DNA from 2 places in the Xylella taiwanensis genome. Region 1 is predicted to be linked to the other one. Evidence: predicted binding sites of a transcription regulator. Region 1 holds the regulator's gene; the other holds the start of a gene.

Region 1 (5,819 bases):
CCGCCGTGCTCCTGTAACAACATGGTTTGAGAGTGATCTTAGTCTTGTGTGTTTTGAAGAGCAGTTCTACATGGAGAAGGCGTTTCTGACCTGTTAGGGATCGTCCCGCTCCCAGCGGCGCTGGTTATATCTCCTGTAACAGTTTGCGTGCTGCTGCATGTGCTTCTTTACTAATGTTCACGCCGCCCAGCATGCGTGCTAGTTCTTCTTGACGAGCGTGCGGGTCGAGCAGATCAATGGCGCTCTGGGTCATGCCATCCACAGGCGTTTTGCTGACTCGGTAGTGAGTATGTCCCTTGGCGGCGACTTGTGGTAGGTGAGTGACGCATAGTACTTGGTGTTGCTCGCCTAAGGCGCGTAGTTTTTGGCCGATGATGTCAGCGATTGCGCCGCCAATGCCTGTGTCGACTTCGTCAAATACCATTGTTGGCGCTGTATCCAGGTCCAGTGTTGCGAGTGCGGCGACCATGATGGCTAGCGACACGCGTGACAGTTCACCTCCAGAGGCAACCTTGCGTAGTGGTCGTAGCGGCTGACCTGGGTTAGTGGTGATAAGAAACTCGGTGTGTTCGGCACCATTAGGATGCGGCCGGCTGTTTTCTTGTGGTTGCAGTTGGATCAGAAGTTGTCCTCCATCCATGCCTAATTCACCAATCAGGCTTGTCGCAGCTGCTGAAAGTGCTGCGGCAGCGCGCGTGCGGCTAATGCTGAGCATCTCCGCTGCTTGCCGCCAATCTTCGATGGCGTTGGTGATGTGCCGGTCCAGTTGCTGTAAGCGTATATCCATGCTGCGCATTGATTCGACTTCAACGGCCATACGGTCGCGCTGTGCAGCCAGGTCATGAGGTGTGCAGCGATGTTTGCGTGCCAGGTGATGCAGGCGTCCGATTCGAAGTTCGATTGCTTCAAATTGTTCTGGATCGACGTTCAGGTCGTTATGCACCCGGTCCAGTAGCACCAGCGCCTCGTCCACTTGGATCATTGCGCTGTCTAGTAAGGTTTCGACTTCGCCTAATCGTGCGTCATGTTCGATGACACGGCTTAGGTTGTGACGAGCTGATTGCAGCAGATTCAACGCTGAGGTGGTGTCGTCGCCATTCAAGGTCTGGGTAGTATTCTTACAGGCTTCAATGAGTGCAGCGGTATGAGCTTGACGTCGGTGACTGGTGTCTAATGCGTTGATGGTGGCCGGATCCAGGTTTTCGCGTTGCAATTCGGCCAGTTGGTGCTGGATGAAATTGATCCTGTCGGAGATGTCACCTTGTGTCTGTACTGCATCGCGTTCGTTCAGGAGTGCCTGCCAATGTGCTGTGGCTTGTTGCACTGCGCCACGCTCGGTTTCGTTTTGTGCGTAGGTGTCCAGAAGCCCGAGCTGGCTCTGCCGTGAGAGCAGCGTCTGGTGTTCATGTTGGCCGTGGATCTCGACCAGATAGGCGGCGAGATCGGTCAGTTGTGATAGTAGGACTGGACGTGTGTTGATCCATGCACGCGAGCCACCGTCGGCACGGATGATTCGGCGTAGCTGGCACTGCTCGGTGTCATCGAGATCTGCCTTGCGCAGCCAAACGTGGGCAGGGTGATGTATGGTGATGTCGAATTCAGCCGACAATTCGGCACGCTCGGCGCCGTGGCGGACGATACTGCTATCGGCGCGTAGTCCCGAGAGGAAACCAAGAGCATCAATGATCAGTGATTTGCCGGCACCGGTCTCGCCGGACACCACAGTCATCCCTGGACCAAATTCTAATTCGATGTTGCGTACAACGGCGAAGTCCTTAATCGAGAGATGTCTGAGCATGGCGTTAGAGCGGTGTTGATCGAAAAAGCTTTAGGGCGAGAGGCGAGGACAGAAAATGGATGGCCTTGCCAACGGTCCGCTGAGAGACTATTTGTTTCCTTTGTCTTACCAATATCACATGCACGTCTCCTCTTCTCCTACGCTTGAGCCCCGAGCCCGGCAATTGTTGCGGACGTTGATCTCGTGCTACATCCAGAATGGTGAGCCGATTGGTTCGAAGACCTTGGCGCAGCATGCTGGACTGGACATTAGTCCGGCGACGATCCGTAGCATCCTGGCGGACTTGGAGGAGCTTGGTCTACTCAATTCGCCACATACTTCGGCGGGGCGGGTACCGACGGCGCATGGGTACCGAATGTTTGTGGACAGCTTGGTGCAGATGCGGCCTCCCAGCGAGGATGATATTCGTCGGTTACGTGTTGAGATGGTCGGTGGGGGGACTCAGGCGCTGTTGGGCAGTGCATCGGAAATTTTATCGGCGATGACTCATTTTGTGGGCGTGGTCAGTGCTCCACGGCGTGAACAGTTCGCATTTCGCCATATTGATTTTGTGCCCTTGGATGCGCATCAGATCATGGCGATTCTGATTTTTGCTGACAATGAGGTACAGAACCGGGTCATTGAGCCGCGTCGTGCGTACGAGCCTGGAGAACTAGAACGGGTGAGCAATTACCTGAATGCGCACTTCATCGGGCGCACGTTGGCCGATATCCGTACCACTGTGTTGTGCGAGCTACGCAAGGCCAAGGACGAGATGGAACAGTTGTTGGCGCATAGCCTCGATCTTGCTTCGGAGATGTTGGTGCCAAAGGATGGTGAGGATATTGTGGTGGCTGGACAGACTCGGCTGATGGCTGTTCAGGATCTTTCGGACATCGATCGCTTGCGTGAGTTATTCGAGGCATTTGCGAGCAAGAGGGAGATCTTGCAGTTACTGGAGCGCACGATTGATGCGCCAGGGGTGCGTATCTTTATCGGTGAGGAGACCGGAATGGTTTCCATGGAGGATATTTCGCTGGTGACTGCGCCATATATAGCGCACGGTCAGGTCTTGGGGGTGTTGGGAGTGATTGGTCCCAAGCGGATGGCGTATGACCGGGTGATCCCCTTGGTAGAGGTTGCGGCCCAGGTGCTGGGCACGGCACTGGAGCCACCGATGGTGCGTTAGGTGAGGTTAATATGCATTGTCGCTATCACTGAATGAATGATGGACTGCTCTTGAAAGCCGGCGCCTTGCCCACATACGGGTGGAGTTGAGGCGGGTGTTCCGCTGGCCCAGGATTTGTATATGAACCAAGACCACCCCGAATTTGATTCTGAAGAACTGACGCAGGATTCACCTGAAACTGATCCGCTCAAGATTGAGGTTGAGACATTGCGCAGTGAGATTGCGTTGATCAAGGCGGATGTGTTGCGCGAGCGTGCTGAGCTGGAGAATCAGCGGAAGCGTGTCATTCGGGATGTGGAACAGGCGCGCAAATTTGCCAACGAAAAACTCCTTGGTGAGTTGTTGCCGGTGTTTGATAGTCTGGATGCGGGACTGACTGCTTCCGGTACTGAGCCAAGCCCGTTGCGTGATGGCCTGGAGCTGACTTACAAGCAGTTGCTGAAGGTCGCTACTGACAACGGCTTGACATTGTTGGATCCGGTCGGTCAGCTATTTAATCCCGAACACCACCAAGCGATCAGCCAGGCGGAGGGTGCCGACGTTGAACCAGGCCATGTGATCCAGGTGTTTCAGAAGGGGTATCTTCTCAACGAACGTCTGCTGCGCCCGGCTCTGGTGGTTGTTGCCAAGCAAGATTGAGTTCTGTTGAGCCCCGCCGATCGAATACAACTTTGGTGACAGCCGCTTGAGCAGGCGTCGGTCATCCCCACATTTGAACCAGACCCCGGCACGGCTGGGGATTTGATGCAAAACTTTTAGGAGCTACCCTTATGGGCAAGATCATTGGTATCGACCTCGGCACCACAAATTCGTGCGTGGCGATTATGGATGGCGGCAAGGCGCGTGTCATCGAGAACTCGGAGGGTGATCGCACTACTCCTTCGATTGTTGCTTACACCAAGGATGGCGAGGTGCTTGTCGGTGCTGCGGCCAAGCGCCAAGCGGTCACGAATCCGAAAAACACTTTCTATGCGGTGAAGCGTTTGATTGGGCGGAAGTTCGGCGACGCGGAGGTGCAGAAGGACCTTGATTTGGTTCCGTATGCGATTACCCAGCACGACAATGGTGATGCTTGGGTTGCCACTGCTGCTGGTAAGAAGCTGGCACCGCAGGAAATTTCTGCCAATGTGCTGGAGAAAATGAGGAAGACCGCCGAGGATTTCCTGGGCGAGAAAGTGACCGATGCAGTGATTACTGTGCCGGCGTACTTTAATGATAGCCAGCGTCAGGCAACGAAGGATGCTGGCCGGATTGCTGGTTTAGATGTCAAGCGTATTATCAATGAGCCGACCGCTGCGGCATTGGCTTACGGCCTGGACAAGAAAGGCGGGGACCGCAAGATCGCTGTGTATGATCTTGGTGGTGGCACCTTTGATGTGTCGATCATCGAGATCGCCGAAGTGGATGGCGAGAAGCAGTTCGAGGTATTGGCTACCAATGGCGATACCTTTCTGGGGGGGGAGGATTTCGACAAGCGTGTCATCGATTATCTGGTTGATGAATTCAATAAGGACCAGGGTATCGATTTGCGCAAGGACCCGCTGGCGTTGCAACGTTTAAAGGATGCTGCCGAGCGTGCCAAGATCGAATTGTCTTCCTCACAGCAAACGGAGGTTAACCTGCCATACATTACGGCTGATGCCTCTGGTCCGAAGCACCTGAACATCAAGCTGACGCGTGCCAAGCTTGAAGCATTGGTAGACGACTTGGTCCGTAAGTCAATCGAGCCATGTCGCATTGCGTTGAACGATGCTGGGTTGCGTACCAGCGATGTTCAGGAGGTCATCTTGGTCGGTGGCCAGACCCGTATGCCAAAGGTACAGCAAGCAGTCGCTGCGTTTTTCGGTAAGGAGCCGCGTAAGGATGTTAATCCGGACGAGGCTGTGGCACTGGGCGCTGCGATTCAGGGGGGAGTGCTCGCTGGTGATGTCAAGGATGTGTTGTTGCTCGATGTGACTCCGTTATCCCTTGGTATTGAAACGATGGGTGGGGTGTTTACCAAGATTATCGAGAAGAACACAACCATTCCGACCAAAGCATCCCAGGTGTTTTCTACTGCAGAGGATGGTCAGTCTGCGGTGACTGTCCATGTGTTACAAGGTGAGCGAGAGCAGGCGCGTTTCAACAAATCGCTGGCCAAATTCGATTTGGCGGGCATTGAACCTGCGCCGCGTGGCCAGCCGCAGATCGAGGTGTCTTTTGACATTGATGCCAACGGTATTTTGCATGTATTTGCCAAGGACAAGAAGACCAATAAGGAGCAGAAGGTCGAGGTTAAAGCCGGCTCTGGGCTGTCGGATAATGAGATTCAACAGATGGTTGCTGATGCCGAGGCGCATCGCGAGGAAGACAAAAAGTTCCAAGAATTGGTGCAGGCAAGGAACCATGCTGACGGTTTGATTCATTCAACCCGTTCAGCTATTAAGGAGCATGGTAGTAAGGCGGGTGGTGAGGTGATTGGGCGTGTCGAAACCGCCCTTTCAGAACTTGAAGCTGCGATGAAAGGTGATGATAAGAGCCAGATTGAGGCTAAATCTAAAATCCTTACCGAGATTGCGCAGTCGCTGTACATGGCAGCAACAGCAGAACAGGCAGGAAGCACGGGGGCTGGTGCTACATCTTCAGCTAAAGTTGATGATGTGGTTGATGCTGAGTTCACAGAAGTCAAGGGCGAGAAAAAATAATCCCTTTATGCTGAGGTGGAAGGACACTGCGAATGGGTGAGGCTAAGCTTTGCCCTTCGCTGTTTTCCCTGGTTTTGCTGCTATCTGCATGTTTCGATTGAGTGCCGTTTCTTTAACTACTGATGTCTGCTATCCATGAGTAAGCGTGATTACTATCAAGTGCTGGGCG
Region 2 (5,819 bases), 920 kb from region 1:
TTTGATACTTAGTGTTTCTTTGGTTTTGGAGGGACGTGTTTGGTTGCATAATCAAGGGATGTTTATTGCTCAAGGGGAGTTATTATGAATAAAGAGAAAATGAAAAATTTTTCATTTAAATGAACCTATTGCAAACATTTGAAGCGACATCATGGTGCAAAGAGATTAGCACTCAGTTGTTTATCGTTATAAATTAAGTTGAATGCGTCTATCTCAGAAAATATCGATATTGATTGCACTCTAATTTGTTTGACTGAAACGGTCAATTTTTTCAGTGTAGTGTATGCTCTTCGTGATGTAAGATGATCCCATAATTTTGATGGAAGTTTTAGCTATTTTTAACATGACATGCAGGTTATATGGCCTCACTGCTTAATTTTTGCAGTATTTTCTCAGAAAATGTTTGCGTATACAGCACGATACAATGACACACTTTTCAAGAAAGAACTTTGATTTTGGGGGCATAAATTGGATCGATTTGAATAATATATTATTTTTCTTTGTCTTTGGTATTCCAAATTAAACCTCCCGGAGTAAGATATTTTTGTTAGATGTTTTTAATCTTGATGTTTTTTATTTTAAGTTCTTTTTTATTTTCAGTACCTTAAAGGTAGTCGTTTGGAGTTGAGTTTTCCGTGTACGTTTGTACGAGGAAACGACAATGATATTTTTGCTTTCTAAGCATTTCAAGCATCCTTTTTATGTGGTACTTTCGGAAAAAATAAATCTTGAGAGCAGTGGTGGTCGGGTTCAAAAAGTTTTTTTCAAGTTCATGAAGTTATTGTTTCCAGAAACATTTATGTAGAATTAGAAAAAAACGCTGATGACACTGGGTTCATAGTCAAGCCCATTAAAAATTTCATTTCATTTGTCTTTTTAGTTGTAATTTAATCGGTTAGCAAGTATTTCTATTTTATTAAGCTCTGGTGTAAATATAGTAATCCTGATCTGATCTGGATTTATTTCTGCATGGATGCGGATGTAGGTGAAGTATCTTTCCTAAAAAATATTTTTCATATCTGTGAATCGCGAGAAAAATTGCATTTGAATTTCTATGTATATCAATATGTATCCGAAATACTTGTTAGCCAGAGCTAGCCAGGACTCCGAGTAAAGAAGATGGCTGCATGAAATGCCTTAGAAATACTGAAGAAATTGTATAACCAACGTACCGAGAAGCTATCGTTGTGTCACCATTGCATAGTGAAGGATTGCATAAAGAAAAAAAGCCCCGCGTCAGCAGGGCTTTTTCGATAAATACAACGTCAGTTTATTATCTTAGAAATCCATACCACCCATACCACCCATACCACCAGAGGCAGGTGGGGTTGGGTCATCTTTCTTTGGAGCTTCGGTGACCATTGCCTCTGTGGTGATCATCAGGGAAGCGATTGAAGCAGCGTTTTGCAATGCTAAACGAGTTACTTTGGTGGGATCCAAGATGCCGCAGCTGACCACATCACCAAACTCGCCAGTAGCGGCGTTGTAGCCGAAGTTGTCCTTGCCTTCTTTCACTTTGTTTAAGATGACGGATGGCTCTTCGCCGGCGTTGGCAACAATCTCGCGCAACGGTGCTTCCATAGCGCGCAATGCGATTTGGATACCGTGTGTCTGGTCTTCATTGGCTCCCTTCAGATTGCTGATCGCAGCGAGTGCACGTATTAGTGCTACGCCGCCACCTGGAACGACACCTTCTTCGACAGCTGCACGAGTGGCATGCAGAGCATCTTCAACACGTGCTTTCTTTTCCTTCATTTCCACTTCAGTTGCAGCACCGACTTTGATGACTGCTACACCACCTGCGAGCTTGGCTACACGTTCCTGCAATTTCTCGCGATCGTAATCGGACGTGGTTTCTTCGACTTGGGTCTTGATTTGCTTGATGCGGCCATGAATAGCACCGTTATCGCCAGCGCCGTCGATAATTGTGGTGTTTTCTTTAGAGATTCTCACTTTCTTGGCTTTACCTAGATGATCGGTCGTCGCCTTTTCCAGGGATAGACCTACTTCTTCGGAGATCACTGTGGCGCCTGTGAGTACAGCCATGTCTTCCAGCATGGCTTTGCGACGATCACCGAAACCAGGAGCCTTGACCGCGCAGACTTTGACGATGCCACGGATGTTGTTAACCACCAGGGTCGCCAAAGCTTCGCCCTCTACTTCCTCAGCGACAATCAGCAACGGTTTGCCATCTTTAGCGACGGCTTCAAGCACAGAGAGTAAATCGCGCACATTGGAAATTTTCTTGTCGTGGAGCAGGATGTGCGGATTATCAAGTTCGACCGTCTGCGACTGTTGGTTGTTAATGAAGTATGGTGACAAATAGCCACGGTCAAACTGCATACCTTCGACCACGTCCAATTCGTTTTCCAAGCCTGAACCGTCTTCAACGGTAATTACGCCTTCCTTACCGACCTTCTTCATTGCTTCGGCGATAATGTTGCCGATGGACTCGTCTGAGTTAGCGGAGATCGTGGCGACTTGAGCAATGGCTTTGTCGTCGCTGGTTGGCTTGGAGATTTTCTTCAGTTCGGCCACTGCGGCAATAACTGCTTTGCCGATGCCGCGCTTGAGATCCATCGGATTCATACCAGCAGCCACTGCCTTGGTGCCTTCGCGGATCAATGCTTGGGCTAGCACGGTGGCAGTGGTGGTGCCGTCACCGGCGCTGTCGTTGGTCTTGGACGCGACTTCTTTAAGCATTTGTGCGCCCATGTTTTCAAATTTGTCGGCCAGCTCAATCTCTTTGGCAACAGAGACGCCGTCTTTAGTAATCGTTGGTGAGCCGAAGCTCTTGTCAATCACCACGTTGCGGCCTTTGGGACCCAAGGTGGCCTTTACTGCATTGGCAAGGATGTTGACCCCGCGCACCATACGTGAACGCGCGTCTTCACCGAAACGGATGTCTTTGGCAGCCATTATGTCTTTACTCCAGGATTTGCGATTAGAACATTTAGGGATGGATGGAATAATGTGCCCGCTGGTGCCGTGATATGCCGGATGCATTTACGGTTTCAGGCTTGGTTGAATTAATTGATGACCGCCAAGATGTCGTCCTCGCGTAATACTTTGTATTCGACGCCTTCAGCCTTGTAGGTGCTGCCCGCGTATTGTCCATAAATCACTTTGTCACCAGCTTTGACGCATGGGGTACGGACGTTGCCGTTGTCTAGTGGCTTTCCGGTGCCGACAGCGACGACTTCACCTTTGGTGGATTTTTCCTTGGCGGAGTCTGGAATCACGATGCCGCCAGGGGAAATTTCATCGGCTTCGATTGGCTTGACCACTATGCGGTCGTGAAGCGGTTTGATGCTCATAAAGACCCTCTTTAAGTGATTGATTGATATAGATCGTATAAGGCGCGCTAGCACTCTTGTGTGATGAGTGCTAACACTGTAAGTACAAAAAGCCCGATCATCTCGGGACTAAGCTTATATGTGGCTCGGCGTGGGGCTTTCAAGAGACGTTAGAGGATTTTTCGTGAAAATCTTCTCTTAACCTTATCCATATGCGGCGAGCCCTTGATCGGTGTGTTGAGGTGGTCAACTTACTCTGAAGGCTGTAATAGCGTTACTCAGCCAACCCTACACGCTTTAGCTTGAGGACGGGTATCACGTGGCAAGCTGGGTAAACCGTGTGTGTTGTTTCAGGTTGCTAGACTTGGTTCGATCGTTTGCCAGCGCTTGACCTGATGAGCTTTTTTGGTGAGTGGCTGCGTCAGACAGTTTGGATGGTCGTCTGAGTGGACTTTACAGACATTTACCTCATAAAAACATGATTAAGGGGTGTCCATAGTTTGTCCAGAGCATCCCTAAATGGGTTATCAAGTATGTCGTTCTTCACACTAATCTCACAAATCTGCTAGCCCCCGATATCAGGGCATCGTTCAGGCTTTACACTGTGAGCTTATGCCCTCTCACGTACACCTAATTTTCAGTACCTGCCCTGATTTGCCCAGCGCTGAGCTCATTTCTCGTGTGTTGGTACAGGAGCGGTTGGCAGCTTGTGTCACCCAATGGCCGGGCGCGGTCTCAATCTATCGTTGGCAGGGGAAGATCGAGACTACGAAAGAGATCCAGTTACTGATTAAGACGAACGCTGTGCACGTGAACGCGGCGATCGCGCGTTTGTGCGCACTGCATCCTTATCAACTGCCGGAGGCAGTCGCGGTCCAGGTCAGCGCAGGATTACCTGATTACTTGGCTTGGATCGATACAGAGATTGACGAGGAACGCTCCCCACCATGACGCTCTTACATCGTTTAGCCGCACTCTGTGTGTTGGCAATGATTTCTTTCCCCGTAGTTGCCATGACTGAAACTGACCTGCTTCCGGTGGAACAGGCTTTTGTGGTCGGCGTTACAGCTCCTGATCGCCATCATGTGCTGGTGCATTGGAAGATCGCGGATGGCTATTATCTTTATCGACACAGGATTGCGGTGCGGATCTTGAATGATGGCGATTTCAAAAGCGATCCTAAGCTGAACTTGCCAAATGGTTACAAGAAGCACGACTCGTATTTGGGAGACGTTGAAATTTACCGGGGAAGCTTGACCGCGGTGCGCAGCATGTTGGCCGCCAAAGGCGTGCGTAAACTTGCGCTGCAAGTGCATTACCAGGGGTGCGCGGATGCAGGTGTCTGTTACCCACCACAGGTGCGCACGCTGCAGGTCGCGTTGCCGACCTATGCTAATGATTTGGATATAAGTGCTAAGGTTGATAAGCAGGTTGGGGGGAGTAGTCGCTTCGACACTCGGCCATTGCTTAGCGAAGTGGCTCCAGGGATCCATGCGTTGCCGCTTCCAGCCGAGCAAGCGTTCGGTTTTGAGGCGATTGTTGGCGATGGCAACCATTTGCTTTTGCGTTTTACCCCAGCCAAGGGTTACTACCTATACCGTGACCGCACCTCTCTGGCGTTGGAAGGAGTGAAGAGCGTTCATACGGATGTGGCGCATTGGCCACAGGGCAGTAAGTACCACGACGAGCATTTCGGTGATGTGGTGGTCTACTTCAATCAGATTGAAGTGATGCTGCCGCTACAGCGCGATTATTCAGGACCTGTCGCTAATGCGACTCTGGTAGCGACTTTCCAGGGGTGCCAAATTGATGGCATTTGCTATCCGCCGATGACCCGTCGAGTGCGGTTGTCCTTGCCGTCTGGAAAGGTTTCCTCCCCGAATCGCGCTAATGCTGTGCCGCTGATGGTCTCACCGTTGCCAGGTAACCACATGCCGTCCCAGACATCATTGCGTTGGTCCGGTCCCGACGCGCTGCCTGGCACGGTCAGTAAGCCAGCCGTTGTGGTTGGCAATGTTCTGGAAAACCACCCGTCGCACAGTGTGAGTAAATTGTTCATGGCACTGTCTCTGGCGTTAGCCGGCGGTTTGCTGTTGAATTTGCTGCCATGCGTATTGCCGGTTTTGTCGCTGAAGGTCTTGGCTCTGGTTAAAAGTAGTGAGAGCCGTGCTTATGCGCGCCGCCATGCAACTTGGTACACAGTCGGTGTGTTGCTCTCATTTGGCGTCGTCGGTGGTATCGCGATTATGGCCCAGATACTATGGGGCTTTCAGCTTCAGCAGCCTGGCTTTGTTGGTGCGTTGGTTTACTTGATGTTTGCCGTTGGCCTGAGTTTGTCAGGGGTGTTCACCATGAGCAGCACCAAGTTTGGTGGGATAGGTCAGTCTCTGATGGCTCGCAGTGGGCCACTAGGCGATTTCTTCGCTGGCGTGTTGGCTTGTGTAGTGTCTAGCGCCTGCATCGGTCCGTTCATGGGCCCTGCTCTGGTCTATGCCTTCACCGCACCGCCATTGTTGGCAATGT

What was found. Region 1 encodes HrcA, which represses chaperone genes, less so after heat shock. Its sites were predicted from a motif close to TTNGCACTCNNNNNNNNNGAGTGCNAA; they were not measured.
Positions count from the first base shown of each region.
Region 2: the regulator HrcA is predicted to act here: its motif matches at 3,365-3,391, upstream of PLS229_RS08835 (co-chaperone GroES).

Region 1 covers NZ_CP053627.1:1,126,074-1,131,892, forward strand. Annotated here, with positions in the region: gene recN (DNA repair protein RecN) at 125-1,798, opposite strand; gene hrcA (heat-inducible transcriptional repressor HrcA) at 1,917-2,966, shown strand; gene grpE (nucleotide exchange factor GrpE) at 3,087-3,605, shown strand; gene dnaK (molecular chaperone DnaK) at 3,737-5,650, shown strand; gene dnaJ (molecular chaperone DnaJ) at 5,786-5,819, shown strand, end outside.
Region 2 covers NZ_CP053627.1:2,047,802-2,053,620, reverse strand. Annotated here, with positions in the region: gene PLS229_RS08845 (hypothetical protein) at 1-88, shown strand, start outside; gene groL (chaperonin GroEL) at 1,279-2,919, opposite strand; gene PLS229_RS08835 (co-chaperone GroES) at 3,030-3,317, opposite strand; gene cutA (divalent-cation tolerance protein CutA) at 3,909-4,247, shown strand; gene PLS229_RS08825 (protein-disulfide reductase DsbD family protein) at 4,244-5,819, shown strand, end outside.